Regions from separate parts of the Ruminococcus gauvreauii genome, predicted to be linked through region 1. Evidence: predicted binding sites of a transcription regulator. Region 1 holds the regulator's gene; the other holds the start of a gene.
What was found. Region 1 encodes NrdR, which represses ribonucleotide reductase genes. Its sites were predicted from a motif close to CACNANATNTNGTG; they were not measured.
Positions count from the first base shown of each region.

Region 2: the regulator NrdR is predicted to act here: its motif matches at 3,271-3,284, upstream of NQ502_RS05755 (ribonucleoside triphosphate reductase).

Region 1 covers NZ_CP102290.1:2,987,937-2,995,215, reverse strand. The annotation lists gene NQ502_RS14215 (aminotransferase class I/II-fold pyridoxal phosphate-dependent enzyme) at 1-1,018, opposite strand, end outside; gene NQ502_RS14210 (ABC transporter ATP-binding protein) at 1,031-1,825, opposite strand; gene NQ502_RS14205 (ABC transporter permease) at 1,828-2,742, opposite strand; gene NQ502_RS14200 (ABC transporter substrate-binding protein) at 2,938-4,008, opposite strand; gene nrdR (transcriptional regulator NrdR) at 4,105-4,554, opposite strand; gene sigG (RNA polymerase sporulation sigma factor SigG) at 4,627-5,403, opposite strand; gene asnB (asparagine synthase (glutamine-hydrolyzing)) at 5,507-7,279, opposite strand, start outside.
Region 2 covers NZ_CP102290.1:1,182,705-1,189,983, reverse strand. The annotation lists gene glmM (phosphoglucosamine mutase) at 1-845, shown strand, start outside; gene NQ502_RS05765 (tetratricopeptide repeat protein) at 860-1,897, shown strand; gene hflX (GTPase HflX) at 1,969-3,210, shown strand; gene NQ502_RS05755 (ribonucleoside triphosphate reductase) at 3,372-5,735, shown strand; gene NQ502_RS05750 (AraC family transcriptional regulator) at 5,897-6,838, shown strand; gene NQ502_RS05745 (uroporphyrinogen decarboxylase family protein) at 6,964-7,279, shown strand, end outside.

The DNA of each region.
Region 1 (7,279 bases):
TGTCGATCTTCGGAAAAATATAAAAACCGCCCTTCGGTTTCACCGCCGTGATTCCCGGTATATCATTCAGCGCCTCACAGATGTAGTTGCGCTGTTCATAAATCCTTCCGCCCGGTACGATATATTCCTCAACGCTCTGATACCCTCCGAGCGCAGTCTGTACGATTGTCTGAGCCGGCACGTTGGAGCACAGGCGCATATTGGAGAGCATATTCAGCCCCTCTATGTATCCCTGCACATGAGATTTTCTGCCGCTCAGCACCATCCAGCCGATCCGAAACCCCGCGATCATATGTGATTTGGAGAGTCCGGAAAACGTCACGCAGAACAGATCCGGGTCAAGAGAAGCAATCGATATATGCTCTTCCTGGTCCATCACCAGCCGGTCGTAGATTTCATCCGAAAAGATGATCAGTTCATGTTCGCGGGCAATATCTGCAATGTCCTGCAGGACCTCTCTGGGATACAGTGCGCCCGTCGGATTATTCGGATTGATGATGACGATAGCCTTTGTCTTATCTGTGATCTTCTCCCGTATATCGTTGATATCCGGATTCCAGTCAGACTGTTCGTCACAGATGTAATGAACCGCTTTCCCGCCGGATAGATTTGCCGTGGCGGTCCAGAGCGGATAATCCGGTGCAGGTATCAGAATTTCGTCCCCGTCATTGAGCAGAGCCTGCATACACAGCGTGATCAGTTCGCTCACGCCATTCCCGGTATATACATCATTGATACCGACATTTGGAATCCCCTTCAGCTGGCAGTACTGCATAATCGCCTTTCTGGCCGCAAAAATTCCTCTTGAATCAGAGTATCCCTGGCTGTCACGCACTGACTGACGAATATCAAGGATCACTTCTTCCGGCGCCGAAAAGCCAAACGGCGCAGGATTTCCAATGTTCAGCTTCAGAATCTCAAGTCCTGCCTCTTCCATCCGGCCCGCCTCTTCCACGACAGGTCCCCTGACATCATACAATACATTGTCCAGCTTCGCAGACTTATCAAATGTTCTCATATTCTCTTACTCCTACGCCAGCATCATGCGGTCATTTGCAAATTCTCCGCCGCTGGCCTGTTCAAATTTCCTGAGCAGATCCTCCACCTTCAGCTGTTTCTTCTCATCTCCGTCCACATCGTAGATAATCCTGCCCTCGTGCATCATGACCAGCCGATTGCCCATACGAATGGCATCCTTCATATTATGAGTTACCATCATCGCTGTCAGTTTCTGCTCCGATATTATATTCTCCGTCAGTTCCAGCACCTTGGCTGCCGTCTTGGGGTCCAGCGCCGCCGTATGTTCGTCCAGAAGCAGCAGTTTCGGCTGCTGCAGCGCAGCCATCAGAAGAGTCAGCGCCTGCCGCTGGCCTCCGGAAAGCAGGCCTACCTTCGAGGTCATGCGGTCTTCCAGACCCAGACCCAGAGATTTCAGTTCCTCATGGTAACGCGCTTTTTCCGCCCTGGTGATCCCCCAACGCAATGTCCTCCGCTGGCCTCTTCGATATGCCAGCGCCAGATTCTCCTGAATCTCCATCTGCGCCGCCGTGCCTTTCATGGGATCCTGAAATACCCGTCCGAGGAATTTGGCTCTTGCATATTCCGGTTTCCTGGATATATTTTCTCCGTCCAGGATGATCTTCCCGGAATCAATCGGATACACTCCCGCGATCATATTCAGCATTGTTGATTTTCCGGCGCCGTTCCCGCCGATAATTGTCACAAAATCCCCCTGCCTCAGATGAAGGTCAATGCCGGTCAGCGCTTTTTTTTCATTGATCGTCCCTTTATTGAACGTCTTCTGTACATTCATCAGTTTTAACATGTCTACTTTCCCCCTTCGGAATAGGATTTTCTGATCCGCAGTTTCTCAACCGCCACCGGTATACACAGCGCAAGCGCGACGATGATGGCCGAAAGCAGTTTCATGTCATTTGCGCTCATACCGAGCTGCAGTACAATCGCACGAATCAGGAAATAGACAACAGAACCTACAATGGCCGAAGTCAGCTTGCTTCCAAAAGAGCGGAGCCGTCCCATCAGCACGTCACCGATCACGATCGCCGCAAGACCGATCACAATGGCGCCCGTACCATTGTTGATATCTCCGTATTTCTGACTCTGACAGACCAGACCTCCGGAAAGACCGACCAGGCCGTTGCTGATCATCAGGGCCAGCATTTTTGTCTTTTTGATGTTGACACCGAGCGCACGGATCATGTCCTCATTGTTACCCGTGGCACGGAGCGCGGCCCCGAGCTCCGTTCCGAAAAACCAGTACAGGAGGCCGATACACAATACTGCGATCACAACACCGAGTATCATGCTCGCATGAGTCTGGGAAAGTCCTGTCGCATCCACCATCCATGAAAACACAGTATCTGATTTAAGCAGCGGAATATTACTCTTTCCGCCCATGATCCTGAGGTTAATAGACCACAGCGCAATCTGCGTCAGAATCCCCGCCAGAATTGCCGGTATCTCAAACACCGTATGCAGAAACCCGGTCACACCTCCTGCGATCACACCCGCCACCAGCGATATCAAAAGCGCTGCCACCGGATTCCATCCGTGTGCTACGATCAATGTGGCGCATACGCATCCCCCGAGCGCAAAACTCCCGTCAACCGTTAAGTCCGCGATATCCAGAATCTTGAAGGTAATATAAACACCGAGTACCATAATCCCCCAGAGAATTCCCTGCGATACCGCTCCCTGCATTGAAACAAAAAACCCACTCATATTTTTATCCTCCTACGTGTACGTGGTATCTTTTAAAGAAAATACTTTCACGAAAATACAACGCTGACCATTATTCTTTCGTCAAAATCTTTTCCGGAATCAACCGTATTAAAGAACAGAAATACCAAGGGAGCCGAAGTTGGCTCCCTTGGTCCTGTTGTTTTCCGCTTTCGATACGTTTGCTGCGCCTGTTTCTTATTCTTCGCTTCCTGTATCCAGTGCAGATAAATCAAGTCCCAGTGCCTGCGCTGTCTCATCATTTACCTGCAGTTCACATTTGGATGCGTCCAGATAACCGATCGGCATGTCTGCAGGGCTTTTTCCATCCACAAGGATCTCTGCTGCCTGCTGTCCTGCCATGTAACCCAGCTGATAGTAGTCGATTCCATAAGTAGCCAGACCGCCTTCTGTCACCATTCCGCCTTCACCGCAGATTACCGGCATCTTATTATCGTTGGCGATCATTGCCACTGTCGCCATGCCTGCCGCGATAACATTGTCTGTCGGTGCATACAGCGCATCTACTTTGCCGATGGATGATTCCACGACAGACTGGATTTCATTCGATGAGGACACGGTGTAATCTTCGCACTCAATTCCCAGCTCAGCACATGCGTCTTTTGCCATCTGTGCCTGAATCGCAGAATTTGATTCAGCGGAACAGTACAGGACACCAACTTTTTTCACGTCAGGAAGAATCTGTTTCATCAGATCGATCTGCTCTTTAACCGGAGTCAGATCAGATGTACCGGTCACATTTCCGCCCGGAGCGTCGTTGGACTCGACAAGTCCGGATTCTGCTGGGTCTGTGACAGCTGTCAGGACTACCGGAATATCAGAGGTAACGCCTGCAACAGCCTGTGCTGCCGGAGTCGCGATCGCAAAGATCAGGTCACTTCCATTATTCACCAGCGTCTGGGCGATCGTCTGGCAGGATGAAGCCTCTCCCGCTGCATTCTGCTGATCCGCCTCATACTGAATTCCCATCTCATCAAGCGCCGCAAAAAAGCCTTTGTTGGATGCATCCAGTGCATCATGCTGTACGTACTGGATCACACCGATCTTATATACGGTGCCGTCCCCTGACTCTGTATTTTTTTCTTCAGCTGCATCATCTGCTGCCTCCACTGAAGGCGTTGGCTCGGCTGATTCATCTGCAGACTTGCTCTCATCGCTGCTCTTAGATCCGCATCCTGCAAACATTGCTGCCGCCAGCATTGCAGACAGGCCAACAGCCATAATTCTTTTCACTGTCTTGTTTTTCATATGATCCCTCTTTCCTCATTTTCTTTGGCGCTTTGACTCGCTAAAGTGCCAATTCATAACGCTTGAATTATATCATACTCCGACAGAAAGGGCAATCTATTTCAAAATCTTTTTGAGCTCATCCATGAACGTATTGACATCTTTAAACTCGCGGTAAACGGATGCAAAACGCACGTACGCAACCGCCTCGAGGTCCTTGAGCTTATCCATCACTATCTCTCCGATCACTGAGCTGGGAATCTCCCGCTCCTCCATATTAAAAATCTCAGTCTCGACTGAATCTATAAGATCCGTAATTCTCTCGGCCGAAATCGGACGCTTATGGCATGCGCGCAGCACACCGGCTTCAATCTTTGCGCGGTCATACTGCTCCCTGTTCTGGTCCTTCTTTATCACAATCAGCGGGATCGTTTCAACTTTCTCATATGTGGTGAAGCGTTTTCCGCACTCATCGCACATACGGCGCCTGCGGATTGCATTGCTGTCTTCGACCGGCCTTGAATCAACAACCCTGGTGTTATCCTGGTTACAAAATGGACATCTCATGCTCTTCCCCCTTTTTCGCTCTCCCATCACACGACTGTGAATATCATAACATTTTTCTTCTCTCTTTGCAAATTATGACAGATAATTTTTCATGCTTCGCAGCGCGCTCTTTTCCAGACGGGACACCTGCGCCTGTGAGATTCCGATTTCGGTTGCCACTTCCATCTGCGTTTTCCCCTCGAAGAAACGGAGCTGAATGATATGTTTTTCCCGCTCGTTCAGTCTGTTCATCGCTTCCTGGAGCGACAGGTCTTCAATCCAGTTTTCTTCTTTATTCTTTTTATCGCTGATCTGATCCATCACGTACAGCGTGTCGCCGCCTTCCGTATATACCGGTTCGTACAGGCTCATGGGACTCTGGATTGCATCCAGCGCATAGACGATATCCTCTTTCTGGATCCCCACTTCCTCGGCGATCTCTGCTATGGTCGGTTCACGAAGATTCTGCTTCACGTAGTTTTCCTTGGCGAATATAGCTTTATATGCAATGTCTCTGAGAGAACGGCTCACACGGATGCTGTTGTTATCCCTCAGATAACGCCGGATCTCTCCGATGATCATCGGTACGGCATACGTACTGAATTTGACGTTTAATGTCGTATCAAAGTTGTCGATCGCCTTGATCAGCCCGATACAGCCGATCTGGAACAGATCATCCGCCGCCTCGTTGCTGTTGGAAAAACGTTTGATCACGCTTAAGACAAGACGCAAATTCCCTTTGATATATTTCTCCCTGGCCTCTTTATCCCCCTGTTTGATCTTTCGGAATAATTCTTCTTTTTCTTCATTGCTAAGTATCGGTAATTTTGATGTGTTGACTCCGCATATCTCAACTTTATTAAGCGCCATAACAAGAATCCTCCTAGAAGTTTTTTCTAGTAAAATGGTTCTCATTATGGCGCCCTGCTATGCGCATCCGACAGAAATTTTACAAAGTTTTAGCCCTTGACAATCAAAAGTTTTCCCTGTACCACAGCAAAAAAAGGTATACGGTCCAGATTTTCCTGCTGTTATCCCTCTTCCCGTTTTTATGCTGTTCCAGCAGTTCTATCAGACTGTCTTTTTCAAAAAATCTCTCCGCCGTTTCACTCTCAAATTCCGCTCTCACAATTCCCGCGTATGGTTCCTGATTCAGCCACTTTCGAAGGGGAACCGGAAATCCGAGTTTCCGTCTTTTGGCAGTCTCCTGCGGCAGGTAACCGTCAGAAACACTGCGGAAAACTGACTTCGTCTGCCTGCGGGTAACCCTATATCGGACGGGAACCGAAAACGCAGCCCCGGCTACCTCCGCGTCCAGGTAGGGAACTCTTACCTCCAGACCGTGTGCCATACTGATGTGGTCCGATTTCCTGAGGATGTCCCCGCGCATCCAAAAGTTAATGTCGATATACTGCATCCTGGTAATATCGTCCAGACCCTCTGTCTCAGCATAATATGCCGCTACAACATCCTGCTCCGTATATGCTGCCAGTTCCTTTTTTTTCAACAGTTCTTTCACTTCCTGGCTCTTGAATATATAGGCATTCCCTATAAACCGTTCCTCCACGCTCTGACCGGCCCGAATCAAATACTCTTTTCCTTTAAACGAAAACGGCAGGCGCTCCATGATCCTCCGCAGGCCGCGCCGGATCTTCCCGGGCATGATGTGCACAAACGGCTCCAGCGCCAGTGCTGACTGGTAGACGTTATATCCCCCGAACAGTTCATCCGCCCCCTCTCCGGAATAAACGACTTTAACGTCCCTCGCCGCCAGTTCACAGAGATAGTAAAGCGGTATGACAGACGGATCTGCCACCGGCTCGTCCAGTGCCTCCAGAATCCTGGGAACCGCATCCCAGTACTCTTCTCTGGTAATGAGTCTGGAATGGTTGGTCATCCCATTGATTCTGCTCAGTTGGGCGGCCTTTTTCGTCTCGTCATATTCGGCTTCCTCAAACCCGACGCTGTATGTTTTCTCCATCTCTCCTGCCACTGCCAGAAACGACGAGTCTATGCCGCCGGACAGGAAAGAGCCAACCTCAACATCGCTCAGCTTATGTGCCTCAACGGAGTTCAGAAGTGCCTCTTTCAGGCGTTCCTCTGCTTCCTCTCTGCGCATCGTCTCCTCAGTGTGAAACCTGGCTCTCCAGTAGCGGTGAATCTGCATCCTCCCGTTTTCCAGTATCATAAAATGTCCCGGCAGAAGCTGGTAGATCCCTTTATAAAATGTCTCTTCGAGCGGATTATACTGAAAGGCCAGATAACCCGGAAGTGCATCTTCATTGAGCTCTTTTCTCACATCAGGATTTGCAAGAAGCGCTTTGATCTCAGATCCGAAGCAAAATCCGTTATTCTGTGTGCAGTAAAACAGCGGCTTGATGCCGAATGGATCCCGCGCGATCAGTAATGTCTCAGATACGGTATTCCACAGCGCAAAGGCGAACATGCCCCGAAGCTTTCCCAAAACGTCTGTACCGTATTCCTCATAGCCGTGGAGAATCACTTCCGTATCAGCATCCGTCGTGAATACATGTCCCATCCCCTGCAGCTCTTCCTTCAACTGCAGATAATTATAGATTTCTCCATTGTAGACCAGAACAAGTGTTTTATCTTCATTCCACACAGGCTGTTTGCCATTCTCAAGTCCGATGATCGACAGCCTGCGCATGGCAAGAGCGATATGCTCATCAACGTAATATCCTTCATCATCAGGCCCCCTTGACATGATCCTGCTGTTCATTTTCTT
Region 2 (7,279 bases), 1.8 Mb from region 1:
GTTCCTTTAAAAATATCAGGGTTGGTCTTGACTGTTCCAACGGAAGCGCTTCTTCCATCGCAAAGAGCGTTTTTGACGCGCTGGGGGCGAAGACGTATGTCATCCATAATGAGCCCGACGGGACCAATATCAACCAGAACTGCGGATCGACGCACATCGAAGTCCTGCAGAATTTTGTGAGGGAAAAACATCTTGATGTGGGCTTCGCCTATGACGGGGATGCGGACCGCTGCATCGCTGTGGATGAGGCCGGGAAAGTGATTGACGGAGATCTGATTCTGTATGTCTGCGGGAAATACCTGAAGGAGCAGGGGCGCCTGGATAACAATACGATTGTGACGACTGTCATGTCCAATCTGGGCCTGTATAAAGCCTGTGACCGTGAGGGCATTCACTATGAAAAGACCGCAGTGGGCGATAAATATGTCTGTGAGAATATGATGACATACGGACACAGCCTGGGCGGAGAACAGTCGGGGCATATCATCTTCAGCAAACATGCGACGACGGGAGACGGCATCCTGACTTCACTGATGGTCATGGAAGTGATGCTGGAGAAGAAGCAGCCGCTTTCTGTGCTTGCATCAGAGGTGGTTATCTATCCGCAGCTGCTGAAAAATGTGCGCGTTGCAAATAAACAGGAAGCCCGTGAGAATTCCAGAGTGCAGGAAGTCGTGAGATCTGTCGGCGAGCAGCTGGGAGAAGACGGACGTATTCTGGTACGTGAGAGCGGTACGGAGCCTGTGATTCGCGTGATGGTTGAGGCGGAAAATGATGCGATCTGTCAGGAATGTGCAGACAGAGTAATCCGGGTGATGACGGAAGAAGAGTTGATTGTGGGTTAAGAGGAACTGTTCAGATGAGAAAAATGTATTTGGTGTTTGCAGCCTGCCTGGTAATCCTTACAGCAGGCTGCGGCAGTTCTGAAAATGATGAATATTATGAAGACGGAATTGCCTGTATGGAAAAGAGTGAATATGAGGAGGCCGTTACCCTGATGAACCAGGCGATTGAGCAGGAGGAACGGCTTCCGGAAGCCTACCGGGCGCTTGGCATCAGTCAGTATGAACTGGGGGACAATGCGGCTGCCATTGCCGCATTTTCACGGAGCCTGAACTCACTGGAGAATACTAATGTAGAGTTTGAAAAGGATGTCATGTATTATCTTGCGCTGGCGAGAAAGGATTACGGGGAATATGAGAAGGCCGCCGAAGTGTATACGGAGGTTTTAAAGCTGGAGAAGGATCCGGAAACATATTTTCTGAGAGGCAGCGTATATCTGGAACTGGACGATCAGGAACGGGCAAAAAATGATTTTGACAGCGCCGTGAAAGACAGCCGGGACTATGGCATGTATCTGAAGATTTATCAGGCATATGCGGATAAATCCGATACCGTTACGGGAGAATCGTATCTCCAGAGAGCGCTGGAGTTAAAGCCCAAAGAGGCATCGGATTACTATAACAGGGGCAGGATCTATTATGAGCTGAAGGACTATGAAAGTGCCAGGGGAGAGCTGACCGAGGCAATCAATGAAGGTGATGCGGACGCCGTCCTCCTGCTTGGAAAAGTCTATCTTGCGGTCGATGACGCGGCCAGTGCCCGCGGTCTCTATCAGGATTATCTGAAGGAGGAGAAAAATCAGTCCAGGGCGTATAACGGGCTGGCGATGTGTGATATATTTGAAAAGAATTACGATAATGCGCTGAACAACATAAAAAAAGGCCTGGAGTGTGAGGACGCCGCGGAGACGCAGAGTTTGTTGTTCAATGAGATCGTCGTATATGAATATATGCTGGATTTTGAGACGGCAAAATCAAAAATGGCAGAATACCTGGAAAAATATCCGGATGATATGACTGCCGTGAGGGAAAATGAGTTTCTGAAAAGCAGATAACTTTGCATCGGGGAGTGCAGGTAAGGGGAGAAGTAACCAAAAGAGTTGCATTAAACAAACAGGGGTGGGCTATGCAATTATATGAATCAAAAAACATTGAAGAGCGGGTCATTTTGATTGGGATTCAGACCGATGCCGGCGACGATACGCAAAAATCATTGAGGGAACTCGAGGAACTCGTGGAGACTGCCGGAGCTGTTACGGTGGGTGAGGTCATCCAGAAGAGAGAGAGCATTCATCCGGCAAGTTATGTTGGTCCGGGTAAACTGGAGGAGCTCAGAGAACTGCTGTACACACTGGATGCCACGGGAATCGTCTGTGATGACGAATTATCTCCGGCGCAGTACGGAACTCTGGAAAGTGAACTGCAATGTAAGGTTATGGACCGAACGCTTGTAATCCTCGATATTTTTGCCGGGCGCGCTGTCACCAAAGAGGGAAAACTGCAGGTTGAACTTGCGCAATTAAAGTACCGTGCTGCCAGGCTGGTGGGGCTGCGCAATTCGATGTCCCGTCTTGGCGGCGGAATTGGTACGCGCGGACCCGGTGAGAAGAAGCTGGAGATGGACCGCCGTATGATCCGCAACAGAATCACGCAGCTGAAACAGGATCTGGAAGAAATGAAACGCCACAGAGAGCTGCTGCGGGGGCAGCGGATGAAGAGTAATCAGAAAGTGGCGGCGATCGTAGGCTATACGAACGCAGGAAAATCAACCCTTTTAAACACTCTGACAGGAGCATCGGTACTGGAGGAGAATAAGCTGTTTGCAACGCTGGATCCGACGACCCGCGTGCTTGACCTGCCTGGTAAACAGCAGATTTTACTGACGGATACCGTTGGGTTTATACGGAAACTGCCGCATCATCTTGTAGATGCATTTAAGAGTACGCTGGAAGAAGCAAAATTTGCTGACATTATTATACATGTGGTGGATGCGTCAAATCCGCAGATGGATGAACAGATGCATATTGTGTATGATACGCTCCGGCAGCTGGGAATAGAAGGCAAAAAGATAATCACGCTCTTCAATAAGCAGGACCAGGTGGACTGTCCTGAAAATCTGAAAGACCTTCAGGCGGACTGTATCATCAGGACGTCCGCCAAGACCGGGACAGGCATGGAGGAACTGAAGGAAGAGCTGGTTCGTATGCTTCAGGCGGAACAGATTTATATCGAACGTTTTTACGGATATGACAGAGCGAATGTCATCAGCATGATCCGAAAGGTCGGACAGGTTGTGGAGGAGGAATACTATCCGGAAGGCATCTCGATCAAGGCGTATGTGCCGGTGGAAATATATGGAAAAGTATAGTGGAAAAAGTCTGTAAATTTACGGGAGCCCCTAGAAATGGGGGCTCCCGGTCGTTTGGCATACAATATATGGTATTTTGTGTATTGACGCGTTCGGTATCCTTTGATATGATAGTTCCATAGCGCAGTCGGGGACTTAGGATTGCAGAGGAGGCAGATGTAATGTTTAAAGTAGAAAAAAGAGACGGAGCCATAGCCGATTTTGAGCTTGCGAAGATCACGGAGGCGGTCCGCAAGGCATTTGAAGCGAATCAAAAGCAGTACAGTCAGGATATGCTGGAGATGGTGAGTCTGCGTGTCACCTCTGATTTTCAGAAAAAAATCAAGGATGATAGTGTTAATGTAGAAGATATTCAGGACAGTGTGGAAAATGTTTTGATTCAGTGCGGATATTCAGATGTGGCAAAAGCGTATATCCTGTACCGGAAACAGCGGGAGAAAGTCCGCAATATGAAATCCACGATCCTGGATTACAAAGAGATCGTAAACAGCTATGTCAAGGTGGAGGACTGGCGTGTAAAAGAAAATTCCACAGTAACGTATTCGGTAGGGGGCCTGATCTTAAGCAACAGCGGTGCGGTGACCGCCAACTACTGGCTGTCCGAGATCTATGATCCGGAGATTGCAGATGCGCACCGTAATGCAGATATTCATATTCATGATCTGTCCATGCTGACCGGGTATTGTGCCGGGTGGTCACTGAAGCAGCTGATCATGGAAGGACTTGGAGGAATCAAAGGAAAGATTACGTCTTCACCTGCAAAACACCTGAGTGTACTCTGCAATCAGATGGTCAATTTCTTGGGGATCATGCAGAATGAGTGGGCAGGAGCACAGGCATTTTCGTCTTTTGATACATACCTTGCACCGTTTGCCAAGGTGGATAACCTTTCCTACCCGGAAGTAAAGAAATGTATTGAATCCTTTATCTACGGGGTCAATACCCCCAGCCGCTGGGGGACTCAGGCGCCGTTTTCCAATATTACACTGGACTGGACGGTACCGCAGGATCTTGCAGAACTTCCTGCGATTGTCGGCGGCAAAGAGATGGATTTCCGTTATAAAGACTGTAAGCCGGAGATGGATATGATCAACCGTGCATTTATCGAGACCATGATTGAGGGAGATGCCAACGGAAGAGGATTCCAGTATCCGATTCCGACATATTCCATCACATCCGACTTTGACTGGTCGGATACGACGAACAACCGCCTGCTGTTTGAGATGACAGCGAAATACGGTACGCCGTATTTTTCCAATTATATCAACAGCGATATGGAACCGAGCGACGTGCGGAGCATGTGCTGCAGGCTGCGTCTGGACCTGAGAGAGCTTCGCAAGAAAACGGGAGGGTTTTTCGGTTCCGGTGAAAGTACCGGTTCTGTGGGTGTTGTGACGATCAATATGCCGCGCATCGCATATCTGTCGAAGAACGAAAAAGAGTTCTATCAGAGGCTGGATCACATGATGGATGTGAGTGCAAGGTCACTTCATGTAAAACGCGAAGTCATTACAAAGTTACTGAATGAAGGTCTCTATCCGTATACAAAACGGTATCTGGGGACTTTTGACAATCATTTTTCAACGATCGGGCTGATCGGTATGAATGAAGTTGGGCTGAATGCGAACTGGCTCGGCGGGGATATGACGGACGTGCGTACGCAGGAATTCACGAAAGAAGTTCTGAACCATATGCGCAACAAACTCTCAGACTATCAGGAGGAATACGGAGACCTCTATAATCTGGAAGCAACACCGGCGGAATCGACGACGTATCGTCTGGCAAAACACGACCGGGCAAAATGGCCGGATATCAGGACTGCGGGAAGTAAGGGAGATACCCCGTACTATACCAACAGCTCACATCTGCCGGTTGAGTTTACATCAGATATCTTTGATGCACTGGATATTCAGGATGAACTTCAGAGCCTGTATACATCCGGTACTGTGTTCCACGCGTTCCTGGGCGAAAAACTGCCGGACTGGCAGTCTGCGGCATCACTGGTCCGGAAGGTTGCAGAGAATTATACACTGCCTTACTATACATTATCTCCCACGTATTCTGTATGCAAGGATCACGGATATATCGCGGGCGAGCACTTTACCTGCCCGACATGCGGGCATCCGGCGGAAGTATACAGCAGGATCACGGGATACTATCGGCCTGTTCAGAACTGGAACGACGGCAAGAGTCAGGAGTATAAAAACCGAACGGTATACGACATCGGGAATTCTGCGATAAAGAAGTCTAAGAAGACAGCGGCAGCTGTTATAGATGAGACAATAGCCGTGGAAAATGGTGAAGGATTCAAATATCTGTTCACGACAAGTACCTGTCCGAACTGTAAGGCGGCGAAGGAGATGCTGGAGGGAGAGGCATATGAAATCATCGATGCCGAAGCGAATCCGGATCTTGCAGCGAAATATGGGATCATGCAGGCGCCGACACTTGTGGTGGTGGATGGCGACAATATGAAAAAATATGTAAATGCTTCAAATATTCAGAAGTATCTGGAGACGCACTGAAGAGCGCGTAAACGCGGGGCAATCGGCTTTGATAGTTGGTGATGTCTTCTCTGGCAGACATGTCCGTTTAGCAATTTAGTAAGAGATGGTTCGGAAGGCGGAAGGCCTGGAACCATCTCTTTTGTATTTATGCGCATTGAACGATGAAAGAGGTATATGACATGCAAAACATACGCAAACTTTATGTTGATTTTCCTAAGATGGATGACACGGCTATATCGGTTATACCGTGCCTTGTGGATCGTCCGGTGGGAGCTCACTGCCACACGTATTATGAATTCGTAATTATAACAAGAGGGTCCTGTATTTTTGACTATCAGGGCGTGCGTTCTCTGCTGATGCCCGGGGATGTTTTCTTAATCGAACCCCATCAGACACACAGTTATGAGGTGCAGGCAACGGCTACTATCGTTAACTGTCACTTTTTTCCGGAACCGCTTGGTGCTGAGTGCAGCCGGACGCTCAGCAGTGCAACAATCAATACGCCTTATGCCAATGAGGACGTAAAAAAGCAGTGGGATGAACTGCTTCGTTATGTGACTTTGTCAGATCCGGTTATAGAAGAGGAAAGCAGGCGGGTGGGAGTAAATGCACAGGGAGTGATACATTTGAACACGCAGGAGATAAAATACGTCGAACAGCTTCTGAATGGAATGATGGAGGAACAGGATAAAAAAGAAGAAGGGATCGAGTATGTAAAATCAGCATATCTTCAGTTGATTCTGGTTTTTTTTAAACGAGTAAAATCAAGACAGCATGAACAGATGCAGAATTATACGAGCCAGAAGAAAAAATTGATCTACCGTGCGATGGCATATATTGAAGAACATCTGACTGAGAAGCTGAACGTTGCGCAGATTGCAGAAAGTGTCTATCTTAGTCCCAACTATTTCAGAACGACGTTCAAGGATGTGACGGGGCTGTCACCAATGGAATATATGAATCGTATGCGTATTGTTAAGTCTTTGGAATATCTCGAAATGGAACAACTGAGCGTGGCGGAAGCTGCTGAAAAAGTCGGAATATATGATGCCAATTATTTCTCAAGAATGTTTAAGAAAGTAATGGGTTATTCGCCGCGGTATTTTAAGAAAATCAACTGATGTTATCAGTGATTTATGCTAGTATGGCTGTAGCGCGTGCTATCAGTATCAAATATGTACATGCTATACTGTTAAAAAGTAAAAATGATGATTCAGATCGTCAGACATAACAGGAGGCATGGGCAATGACGAATAAAGAGCGTGAATTTCGTACCTTAAGTTTCTCTAATGAAGGGCTTGACAGAGGAGCGAAGCAGGAAACATTTGAGCCGTGGGATTTGACGGTTGCAGATTGGGAAAAAGAAGGACTGAGGACAGATTTTAACAAAAAACTTAAAGTGCCGATTGTCCCTACGGAGGTCGGCTATATAAAGAAGGACGAACCTGTGAAGTGGGTTGATCATTATTATATGACAATGCTTGCAGACCCGATTTTTGATCTGGAGAAAACACTGGGATATGATCCAGTGTTACGCATGGCATTTAGAATTCCGTTTTTGA